Pelagibaculum spongiae: one gene and its partner. The protein of the gene in region 1 interacts with the protein of each later gene in a pairwise test. Links are inferred from orthologs where the notes say so. Each region holds a gene or a part of one and is shown in the gene's direction. Other genes may lie near its edges.

The links.
Region 2: the proteins of grxD (region 1) and DC094_RS05930 interact in binary tests that used the Escherichia coli proteins (3 or more experiments, as listed by UniProt). The link is inferred for Pelagibaculum spongiae from one-to-one orthologs.

What each region holds. Positions count from the first base shown.
Region 1 is NZ_QDDL01000003.1:331,865-337,551, reverse strand. The notes cover bases 1,306-4,097. They hold grxD (Grx4 family monothiol glutaredoxin), read left to right. Parts: upstream 1,306-2,432; coding sequence 2,433-2,762; downstream 2,763-4,097. Other genes in these bases: DC094_RS10460 (peroxiredoxin), read left to right, coding at 3,123-3,725; DC094_RS10470 (Fe-Mn family superoxide dismutase), read right to left, coding at 1,505-2,086. Outside these bases: DC094_RS10475 (transposase), read left to right, coding at 116-1,210; DC094_RS10450 (NupC/NupG family nucleoside CNT transporter), read left to right, coding at 4,687-5,687. UniProt on the Escherichia coli protein: Monothiol glutaredoxin involved in the biogenesis of iron-sulfur clusters.
Region 2 is NZ_QDDL01000001.1:1,368,963-1,374,717, reverse strand. Bases 1,252-4,111 are described here. They hold DC094_RS05930 (BolA family protein), read left to right. Parts: upstream 1,252-2,457; coding sequence 2,458-2,766; downstream 2,767-4,111. Other genes in these bases: DC094_RS05915 (hypothetical protein), read right to left, coding at 4,000-4,111; DC094_RS05920 (hypothetical protein), read right to left, coding at 3,612-3,854; ftnA (non-heme ferritin), read left to right, coding at 2,805-3,335; DC094_RS05935 (MlaC/ttg2D family ABC transporter substrate-binding protein), read left to right, coding at 1,693-2,310; DC094_RS05940 (rhodanese-like domain-containing protein), read left to right, coding at 1,252-1,299. Also shown: DC094_RS05950 (porin), read left to right, coding at 1-140; DC094_RS05945 (hypothetical protein), read left to right, coding at 302-733; more of DC094_RS05940, read left to right, coding at 769-1,251; more of DC094_RS05915, read right to left, coding at 4,112-4,989; DC094_RS05910 (DUF3157 family protein), read left to right, coding at 5,185-5,755. UniProt on the Escherichia coli protein: Transcriptional regulator that plays an important role in general stress response. Has many effects on cell morphology, cell growth and cell division. Acts by regulating the transcription of many genes, including dacA (PBP-5), dacC (PBP-6), ampC and mreB.

The sequences.
Region 1 (5,687 bases):
CTGCCAGGCATAATTTTATTAATACAGCCCTGATGAAGATTAATTATTTTAATTTTTCAGCAGGGCTTTTGTTTTCTATGCTAGTGGAACTTCAATAGCGTAGGTAAGCAGTGCTATGACAGGTCATAATTTTAATTCCGCATCATCAAACATTTCTGTTGATTCCAAAAACAATATTTCTGCTCGTGACACCAATAAGGTAGAAATTGCCCGTGTTGGCCCTCGTCGCTCTGCTATGAACCTAGATTATTGTCATTGGTTCCACTGCGTGAGTAGGGTATGTCGCAAAGCGTGGTTATGTGGGGTTGATCCTGATACCGGTGAAAGTTTTGAGCATCGTCGTGACTGGATTGTAAAACGACTGGCATTATTAGCAAATGCATTTTCTATTGAAATTGCTAGTTATGCGGTGATGAGTAACCACTATCATTTAGTGCTTTGTGTTAATAAAGAAAAAGCTATGTCTTGGCGCGGTGATGAGGTACTGCAACGTTGGTGCAAGGTTTACCAAGGCCCAGAGATTGTTCAGCGATATTTGGCCGGCGATAATTTAATGCCATCTGAAGTGAAATATGCGGAAAGTTTTGTTGAAGAGTACCGAGCAAGATTAACTGATATTAGCTGGTTTATGCGCAGTTTAAATGAGCCACTAGCAAGAATGGCCAATGCGGAAGATGAATGTACTGGTCACTTCTGGGAAGGGCGTTTTAAAGTGCAAGCACTGCTTGATCAGCAAGCTATTTTAACGTGCATGGCCTATGTCGACCTAAACCCACTTCGAGCAGGTATAGCTAAAACGCCTGAGCAGTCTGAATACACTTCGATTCAACAGCGAATCCAAAGAAAACGAAATTCGACAAAAAAGACGAACCTAAAAGCGTTTAAACAAACTAGTGTAAAGCCAAAACTTAAACCATTTCATAGCAAAGATCCTTTGCAGGAAAAGATTCCGTTCTCTTATAAAGATTATTTGGAACTGGTTGATCAGACAGCGCGAATTATCCGCAAAGGAAAAACTGCTATGGATCCCTCACTCCCTCCAATTATTGACCGACTCGATATTGACAAGCATGGCTGGATGCAAACTATGAGCCGTGGCGGAAATAAGTTTCACCGCGCAGTAGGAAGCAGAAATGCATTAGAGAAATATGCAGAATTACTGAAGCAGCTTTGGGTGAACGGACTAGGAGATAGTTCTCTGTTTGACTAGCGAGATGCTTGATTGTTGTTGATGATCAGACAAGATTATAAAGTAAATTATGCCTGGCAGAATTATTGGTTTGCCAGTTCTCAAAAACCTTCCAAGTATTGATAGCGTACATTGAAGTAATCAATGTGGTACGCGCGTTTAAAAGAGTTTGTACTTGTAATGGATGCGAGGGAGTTGCTGGTGAATCAACTTTTTAGGCTGGATAAAATAAAAAAAACCACCAAAGTTTTTACACTCTAGCGGTTTTTTATTTTCAAAGTAACTCGCTTTAAAGGCTCGCTACTTTAAAAGAAATTACGCTGCGAAGTTCGCAGAAGCGAATTCCCAGTTTGCTAATGCCCAGAAACCATTTAAGTAGTTAGGGCGTACATTGCGATAGTCAATGTAGTAAGCGTGTTCCCACAAATCAACCGTGATCAGAGGCGTTTGGTCGCCAGTGATAGGTGTTGCAGCATTGCTGGTATTAACGATTTCTAAAGAACCATCGGCATTCTTTACTAACCAAGTCCAGCTAGAACCGAAGTTGTTCACTGCTTTGTCGTTAAACTGAGTTTGGAATTCTGCAAAAGAACCAAATGCTTTAGTGATGGCTGCAGCCAGTTCACCTGTTGGCTCGCCGCCGCCATTTGGGCTCAAGCTGTTCCAGTAGAAAGTGTGGTTCCAGATTTGAGCTGCATTGTTAAATACAGGGCCGGTTGAGCTCTTGATGATCTCTTCCAGGCTCTTGTCTGCCATATCAGTACCGTCAACCAGGCCATTTAACTTGGCAACGTAAGTTGCATGGTGCTTACCGTGGTGGAAGTCCAGAGTTTCTGCAGAAATATGTGGTTGCAGAGCGTCTTTTGCATAAGGCAGTGCAGGCAATTCAAAAGCCATGATTCTCTCCTGAGATCGTTTATTTTGTTCGCGATTCGGTGGCAGTACCGAAATGTATGCAGCGATTGTATACTGATCGAGATCAATTTCCAGTCGTAAGGGGTAGTAATCGTTACCTCTAAACGCTTCGTATTAGAAGATTGTTAAGCAAGATGATCGTTTTATGATGGTTTTTCCGGTTTTGACAATTTTATGAGTTGTTCTAATTGGTAATGACGGGCAGACAAAAGGCGGGGGAACTGAGTACCCCTATGAATATTGTGGCTGACCCGGTGCGCTGGCTGAGTTAAAATGCTGCAAATTTTTATCGCGCTCCCATTTCGGGAGGCTGTTATCGAGGTGGAACATGGATCAGGCTGTAGTTGATCAGATCAAACAACAGATCGAGCAAAACACGATTTTGCTTTACATGAAGGGATCTCCTCAGATGCCTCAGTGCGGCTTTTCAGCGCGATCGTCCCAAGCTTTGATGGCTTGTGGCCAGAAATTTGCGTTTGTTAATATTCTGGAAAACCCAGCGATTCGCCAGACTTTGCCAGAATATGCCGAGTGGCCTACATTCCCTCAGTTATGGGTTAAAGGTGAGTTGGTTGGCGGTTGCGATATTATCACCGAGATGTACGAAAACGGTGAGCTGAAAACCTTGATTGACCAAGCAGCACCAGATTCAGAATAATTGAATCGGGCTTTTTTAAAGAGCCTGCTGCTAAAAAAATGGTTGGTGCTCTATATAGAGTGTCAGCCATTTTTTTTTGCGTATGATTGTTCGTTTTATGCAATAACCACTTTTAATATGACGGTTTCGCTCTCTATTGAAGAAGCGGCGGTGTAAGTATTTGTTAGTTTGTGTTTTTTTTAATGGGTTTTTTAAGTGTTGGTTTGAAAGTAACAATGATTGGCTGTATCAATCGGTATCATAGAAAATTCCAAATAACTATTTATCAAGTTTTTGGTATAGGCTGTTGCTCATTGATTCGGGAGTTGCTCCCAAATCGTTCAAATACTGAATATTGAAAATTCTAATTAGGAGATAAAAATGAGTGTTCTGGTTGGTAAGAAAGCCCCTGACTTTACCGTTCCTGCAGTATTAGGTAATGGCGAGATTGTTGATGAGTTCACGCTGTCAACTGCAATCGATGGCAAGTACGGCCTGGTATTCTTTTATCCACTGGACTTCACTTTCGTATGTCCTTCAGAGCTAATTGCTCTGGATCACCGTATGGAACAGTTCAAAGAGCGCGGTGTTGAAGTTATCGGTGTTTCTATCGATTCACATTTCAGCCACAACGCATGGCGTAATACTCCTGTAGATCAGGGTGGTATCGGCCCAGTTAAGTACACCTTAGCTGCTGACATGACTCACGGTATCTGTAAGTCATACGACGTTGAATCAGATGGCGGCGTTGCTTTCCGTGGCGCATTCATCATCGACAAAAACGGCGTTGTTCGCTCACAAATCGTTAATGACCTGCCATTAGGTCGTAACATGGATGAGCTGATCCGTATAGTTGACGCGCTACAGTTCCACGAAGAGCACGGCGAAGTTTGCCCTGCAGGTTGGAGCAAAGGCGATAAGGGTATGGATGCATCTCCTACCGGCGTTGCGAGCTACCTGTCAGAAGAAGCTGACAAGCTGTAAATCCAGCTAAACAAGCTTCATAGCACTATAAAAAAAGCCGAGCACATTGCTCGGCTTTTTTATTTCCATGGACGGAATGTATGGCGCAAGGAGGCAGGAAGCCGATGCGTATATATATGAGGTTTGACATGCAAATGATAACTGTTATCATTCGCATGTCGATTGCGGTAGGGCGCGATTGGCTCTCTCCTACGCGGTAAAATCTGGGTTTGACCCCTCGAACTCCAGATAGCAGTCTCTGGGGGTGTGGCAGCACCCCTTGTTTTTTTTCTCTTGTTTGGTTTGTTCATTCTACTTTTATCTTATCCGTTTGATTTTCATCTTCTGCTATCCATCTGTTTTTAAATAACCTTTAATCTTTGTTATTGCTCGGCTCTGCTCGAATTTTGGCTTGATCTGTTTCCTGTCAGTCAGACTCAACGAATAGTGGGTTTGCAAGTAGTGGCTGTAGAGCGTGGTTTTGTTAAAAGTGAAGATTCGAGAGCAGTGATATTACGACGACTTCTGTTAATGTTAGTGAGTCGATTATTCTCTCCAAGTGACAACCTTTGCTTTACCTCTGGTTATTAATTAAATAATTGGTTAATTAAATAAAAAAATCACCTGCTTTTCTGTCAGGTTAATATCAAATTTTGTTGGGTTGAAATTCTCTTCCAGTAATGTCTCTTTTTTAAATAAAGTTTTTTAAAGTATTGGTCGTTGATTTGTTTTTATAAAAAACCGTGACTTAGTATTTTTGGAAGCTGATTTTTACTATTAGATTGAGATAGTTGTAGTTTTGTTGAGTGGGGGAGTGTTTATTAAAAAATATTTTTTCTCAGAAAAAACCGCCCCAAGTCAGGAAAGATTCTGATGAAAGGAATCAAAATGGCATCGCCTCGAGCGTCCCTAGATGCCCTCATATTATATGGGTATCGGTGCCCGATGGTTTACTAGATAATCTTAGGAGTTGATAAGTATTATGCAGCTTATAATGAGCTTAATTGGCATGGCCGTTCTGATTGGCCTTGCTCTGTTGCTTTCTGATAATCGCAAAGCCATCAAGTTACGTACGGTTGGTGGCGCTTTCGCGATACAAGTGTGTTTCGGTGCTTTCGTTCTGTATGTTCCCTTCGGTCAATCTGTGTTGGAGTCTATCTCTGGTGCTGTGAGCAATATTATCATTTATGCAAATGACGGTATTGGCTTTCTGTTTGGTGATTTAGCTAGATTTAAAGTTGGCTTTATCTTTGCAATCAATGTATTGCCCATTATTATTTTCTTCTCTGCTTTAATCTCGGTTCTTTATTACCTAGGTGTAATGCAGAAAGTCGTTAATATTTTAGGTGGCGCACTGCAAAAAGCGTTGGGCACTAGCCGTACTGAATCTTTATCTGCAACAGCAAATATTTTTGTTGGTCAGACTGAAGCACCTTTAGTGGTTAAGCCTTTTATTGCCAAAATGACGAATTCAGAATTGTTCGCGATTATGGTCGGTGGTTTGGCTTCGGTTGCAGGTTCTGTATTGGCAGGTTATGCCGGTTTGGGTATTGAATTGAAATATCTGATCGCTGCAAGTTTCATGGCTGCTCCAGGCGGCCTGATGATGGCGAAAATCATCAAGCCTGAAACTGAGGTTCCTCAAGACCAGGCTGCCGATATCGTTGAAGATGAAGCGGACAAACCTGCTAACGTTTTAGATGCAGCAGCGACAGGTGCTTCCGGTGGTATGCGTTTGGCAGCTAACGTGGGTGCGATGTTGATCGCCTTTATTGCATTGATCGCCATGATCAATGGCATGATTGGTGGCATTGCGGGTTGGTTTGGTATGGAGAATTTAACGCTGCAGGTTATACTCGGCTACGTATTCGCTCCTCTGGCATGGGTAATTGGTGTGCCATGGGCTGAAGCGACTCAAGCGGGTAGTTTGATTGGCCAAAAAATCATCGTAAACGAGTTTGTTGCTTACATTGATTTCATCGG
Region 2 (5,755 bases), on another replicon or contig:
TGTTGCTGTCAGTGCAGCATCAAATGAATGACCAGCTTCGTTTGTGGACTTCATTGCGTCTCGATGACGCCGATACTGATAATAAAGAAACAACTTCTGTTGATTTTGGTATGCGCTATGACTTTAGCATGAGCCTATAAGCTTTTAGTTTGTTTCAGTAGTGCGCAAAAAAAGGCCGGGAAATTTCCCGGCCTTTTTTTTGGTCAAACCATTTGAATAAAAAAGAAAAATCACTCAACTGTTTGGCTGAAATCAAAATAACCTTAATCAAAGTGTGGCACTTTGAATCTATTGCTTAGGTTTGGATTTAGGGCTGCTTTATGTCAAAGAAGTAATTAAGCTGCTAGCGCTTCTGGCAGCAGTATTTTCTATCTATTTACTGGTTAATATTCATCAGACCAATGTGCTATTGGAGGATTTAGGCCTTCCAGGCTTACTATCTTTGCCGATTAGCTACCTGCTGACTGGTGGGTTGGGTGTCTGTTCTATCTTGGCATTATTTCGTCGTATGCCGTTTTGGATATTACTTATCCCGCTTATCTCCCTCGCCTCGATTTCTATTTTAATTCAATACCTTGGTTTAGCAGTAGACTGCGGTTGCTTATCGCCTGAAAGTATCGAATATAAAACCTATCGAGCCTTGCCGATTAATTTGGCGGTCATTATATCGATGGTCGTATCGATTTTTATGGTTTTTGTTTTGAGTCGAATTCGCAAGCCAATAGTTGTTTGAGATTTTGATTTTTTGTTTGGTTGTTGGAGGCTAATATGTCATTTAGGTTAATGCTCGCATCATTGTGTATCTCATTGCCGGTTGTTTTTTTTGGTGGCGCGGCTAATGCAGGTTTACTCGATAGTAAATTTGAAAAAGAGGTACAAGCAGAATCTATTGCAGTTAAGTTAGTGAGAGATACTCAAAAAAGTGGCTATCAATTAATCACTACGGCTGAATTGAAGGCCAAGATGGATGCTGGCCAGAAAATGTTGGTGATCGATGCGATGCCGTACAAAGGTAGCTATGTAAAAGGCCATGTGCCGGGTGCAGTTAGCTTTGAGTTTCCGATCAAAGACATGTTGCAATGGGATAGTCAAAAAACAGCCAATAAAACGCAATCAGATTACCTTCAATTATTAGGTAATGATAAAGAAACAATGATTGTGGTTTACTGTGGTTTTGTAAAATGTGGCCGTAGCCATAATGGTGCGGATTGGGCTGTAAAGTTGGGCTATAAAAATGTTTATCGCTATCCGGGTGGTATTTTTGCCTGGAAGGGTGCTGATTTTGATATCGAGAAGTAATTGAATATTTGGTTTTAATAAAGTCGGCAGTGCCGGCTTTTTTTATGCGTAAAGTTTCTATTTGGTTTTTCAATATCGACGAATTTTAACAGTGGATTTCTTTTTCTCTTTGGTTATGAAAAGTGCCGCCGAAGGTGGTAGGTTGTTAGATAAATTTGATCATAAAAATATCCATTAATTAAGTAGTTTATGCTATTGGTAGGCCAGAATACTAGTATTTTAGATGACTAATATCTTTAAGCTACTAGTATACTAAGAATTGCTTGGTAATTACCCACTGATAATAATGTAATTACCGTTTGTGATGTGTGATCTATCTTTAGTTGTCATGTGATCCAAACTTGACTTGTTGCGAACTAAAATTAATTAAAGAGTTAATGTGAGGTATTTATTTTGATCAGAACGCTAACCTTATTGTTACTCGTACTTTTGTCGCCTGCAGTTTTTGCATTAGAAGACCCATCAAGCATGCTCTCTCGAGAGTCTTCAAAGTTGATTCAACTGGTGACTCAGCATCAAGACCAGCTGAAGCAAGATCCAGTATTTGCTCGAAGGTTGATGAGAAAAAACATTGTGCCATTGGTTGATGCGAAAGGATTGGCTAAGGGAGTTTTGGGGAAATACGGCCGTCAAGCGAATCAGCAGCAAATAATGGCCTTTCAACAGATACTGACAGAGGTATTAATTCGTACCTATGCCAAAGCATTTACTCTATATCGTAATGAAAAAATTGAATTTCATCCTGCTCGATTAAATAAAAAAAGTAATCGTGCGAAAGTTAAAGCCGAATTATATCTTTCTAATGGCGCACCACCGGTAAAGCTAATTTACAAGTTGGTGCTCATTGATAAGCGTTGGCTGATCAGAGATTTAACCGTTGAAGGCATTAGTTTGGTTGGAAGTTACCGGTCGCAGTTCGCTTCTCAAATACAAAGATATGGTGTGGCAGAAACTATTGATCGCTTTGATCGACAACTGCAAAAGTTAAAGTCAAATGATGGCTCGGCTTGATAGATTGGCAGATGCTTGCTTGTTGGTTGGCTGTGTTTTTGACTGGTGAAGTTGGTCTGAATTACCTTACCGATCTCTGGTCTATGTTATGCTTGCCCAGTCCACCGACAGGTGTGCTGACCTGTTGATTTAAGCTTTCAGGATACTATGAAGTTACAACAAATAATTGAACAGAAACTGAGTCAGGGGCTTTCACCCAGTCACCTGGAAGTGGAAAATGAAAGTCACCGTCATAACGTACCACCCAATTCAGAATCTCATTTCCGAGTAGTTGTGGTCAGTGACCAGTTTGACGGAAAGCGCTTGCTGCAAAGACATCGTTCGGTAAACCAATTGCTAGCTGAAGAGCTGGCTAATGGTGTGCATGCGCTAGCAATGCATACTTATACCGCGACTGAATGGAGTGAGCGAAAGGCTCAAGCTCCTGATCCTACCCAATGTAAGGGTGGAGCGTAATTACTTTGCCCGATTTAAACGGGAAAAAGGAGATTCGAATGCTGACTGAGAAAATGGTCAAACAGCTTAATGAGCAAATTAACCTGGAATTTTATTCTTCCAACTTATATTTGCAAATGAGCGCTTGGTGTGAAGACAAAGGTTTTGAAGGTGCTGCAGGATTCTTGTTGCTGCATGCAGATGAAGAAATGCAGCACATGCGCCGTTTGTTTAAGTACGTGAGTGAAACAGGCACTATGCCGGCTGTGGGTGCGATTGAAGCGCCACCAGCAAGCTGGGAGTCGTTGGCTGACGTGTTTAAAGATATCTATGAGCATGAACAACTGGTCACTCGAAGCATTAATCAGTTGGCACATACTGCATTTACTTCACAGGACTACAGCAGCTTTAACTTCCTGCAATGGTATGTCTCTGAGCAGCACGAAGAAGAAACGCTGTTTAAAGGTATTCTAGATAAAATAGAGCTGATTGGTTCCGATGGAAAAGGCTTGTTCTTTATTGACCAGGAAATTGGCAAGCTAACCGGTGGTGCAGTAAGCCCAATGTCGCCACCAGAAGGTGGTGCATAGCTATATTGTTTTACCTATCTTGGTAATGCTTTAAGCAAAAGGTTCAGTCGGTTTCGATTGAGCCTTTTTTATTTGCTCGGCTCTGCTGTTTTGGAAGATAACTGTTCTAGTTTTATCCTCAATAACAGCATCGGAATAATTAACCCAACAATGCATACCAATAAAGTGATTGCGATAATCCTCTCTAACCAAAGCATAATAAGGCACTCCTAATATATTCAACGTTATTTAGAGTTTACTTAAGAATATCAAGATGCTATTTCGATGACAGAATGATTAATTATTAGTGATATCTAAATCAGAGGAAGGTTTTATCGCAGGTACTTTGCTTCTAGTTAACCGTTTTGAAATTTGATTTTCTTTTCTATTAATGGCTTGTTGGCGCTGCTCAACCCACTTCAGTATGCGTTGACGGTCTGCTTCATCGCGCTGTTTTTTCTTGGCATATCTAACCGATGCGGCAGTGGCTGCGATACTGAGCAAGCCTAAGCTCGGGATTAAAAAACTACTAGAGGACATGAAACAACAGCTTGTTGAAATTAGCCGTGCATTCTATACCCAAAACGCTTCAAGGTGAAAGTGCGTGTTGAAATGGTTTGGGTATAAAAAAAGACCAAACTTGAAATAGACAGTTTGGTCTTTTAAAAACTACATCATGTCTTATTTAAATTTGACAGCGTGTTTCTTTGCTAGCGTCTGTTTTCCACTGATTGTTAGGTAGTTGTTCTAGCGAAAGATCTCCAGAAACATCGGTGACCGTTCCAAAAAATTGGTTGTCTGAAATTTGATGCTCACCGGTTTTTTGTAGATTCAGATTGTTTGAATCACCACAAAAGACATTGCCTTGTATTTGGCTGTTGATGTAGCCAATGGAAACTGTCTGATCTTTCAGAAAGTCATTGCTCTGTAGTTTTATGCTGCCATTGTCGTTAATGAAGCCTTGTTGAGTAAGGCTTGCAGACAAATCAACATTACCGCTCAGGCGACTATTGCTGATCTCAATTCCGCCGCGTTGTGCTTGAATATTACCTTCAATTTGACTGTAGCTAGCGCGCAAAATGGCATTGCTATCCAAGGCAATCGATCCGTTTAGAATTAGCTGCTGCTGATCTTCTCCAGCCAGAATCAGTGCATTGTTGGTGAGCGTTAGTTGGGATTGTTCATTGTGGCGAATATGCAATGTGCTGCCGCCATCAAAATTAATCCGGCCGCCAGAAGCGGTGGCAAATCCGTCTTGAGTGACATAATAAGCGCTAGGAAAGTTTTCAAGCGCCGATAATTGCTTATTTAAAGGCTGCCACACCGTAACGGATAGACTTTGCTGCTGCAGTTGCTCACCTTCGCCAATGGTTGCCTGAATCGTAATGACGCCCGTTAAAGACGGTGCAAATTGCAGTGGGTTGGTCGTCTGCGGGATAACTAGCTCGCCGTTAGCCCGAGTAACGGTCCATTTCAAATTGTCGTTAGAAGATGACTCGATAGAAAGAGATTGATCAATTAAAGGGTATTCGCCAGCATTTGAGCTGATGGTAAATATGCTGCCGACGTTATCTCCTGGATCCGGTCCATTTACCGTTGGATCGTCACTACTGCTACATGCACTTAAACCAATTGCCAGAGAGGCTGACATGATTAGAATCGAGGTCTTTTTCATTATTATTTTTCTGATTCAGCAAACCAATAGTGAATCAGTTTACCGACAATCCATGACAAGGGAATGACTGATTATCTATCTGCTGTATTTTTTCTAAAGCTATTGGGCAAATTTGAAGCATATCTAGCTATATGTAAGTTGCATGTCTAAATCACAAGCCAGCACTTTGTTATGATTTGAGGATGAAGTAGCGAAATGAAGTATTTTGAGAGGTTAAAAGTGGGTTTAGTGAGAATGTTGATCGGTAGTTTGCTATCGATTTTGGCTTTGACTGTTTCTGCAGAGCAAATAGTTAAGTTGGAAGACGGTCGTAGTGTTTTATTGAAAGATGATTTTAGCTGGCAATATGTAGTACCAACAGTTGCAGTTAAAAATGATGCGAATGCTGTTTTGCAGTCAAGTACTTCAATCAACCCGCTTTCGGTTGCTATCCCGGTTATCTCCTCTGTTAAAGGCACCAGTATTTTCTTGGGTAGTAATAAGCCAGTCATGCAGCTGAGTGACAATGGCGTAGATCTTTTGATTGGTGCGGCGAGTTATAAAAATGGTCTGCTCATTATGCCGACTCAATTAACCAATCAAAGCAGCCAGTCTGTAGTGTTGGTTGAGGTGGAGGCGACGTTATCTGACTCCAAAGGTAAGCAATTGCTGCAAGAAGAGTTGAAAATTTGGTCGTCAATCAAACGGGTTGCAGATACTTACTTCAGACCGAAAACCCAACGTCAGGGTAAGTCTATTGAGCTGAAAGTACCTGAGCAATCTGAAT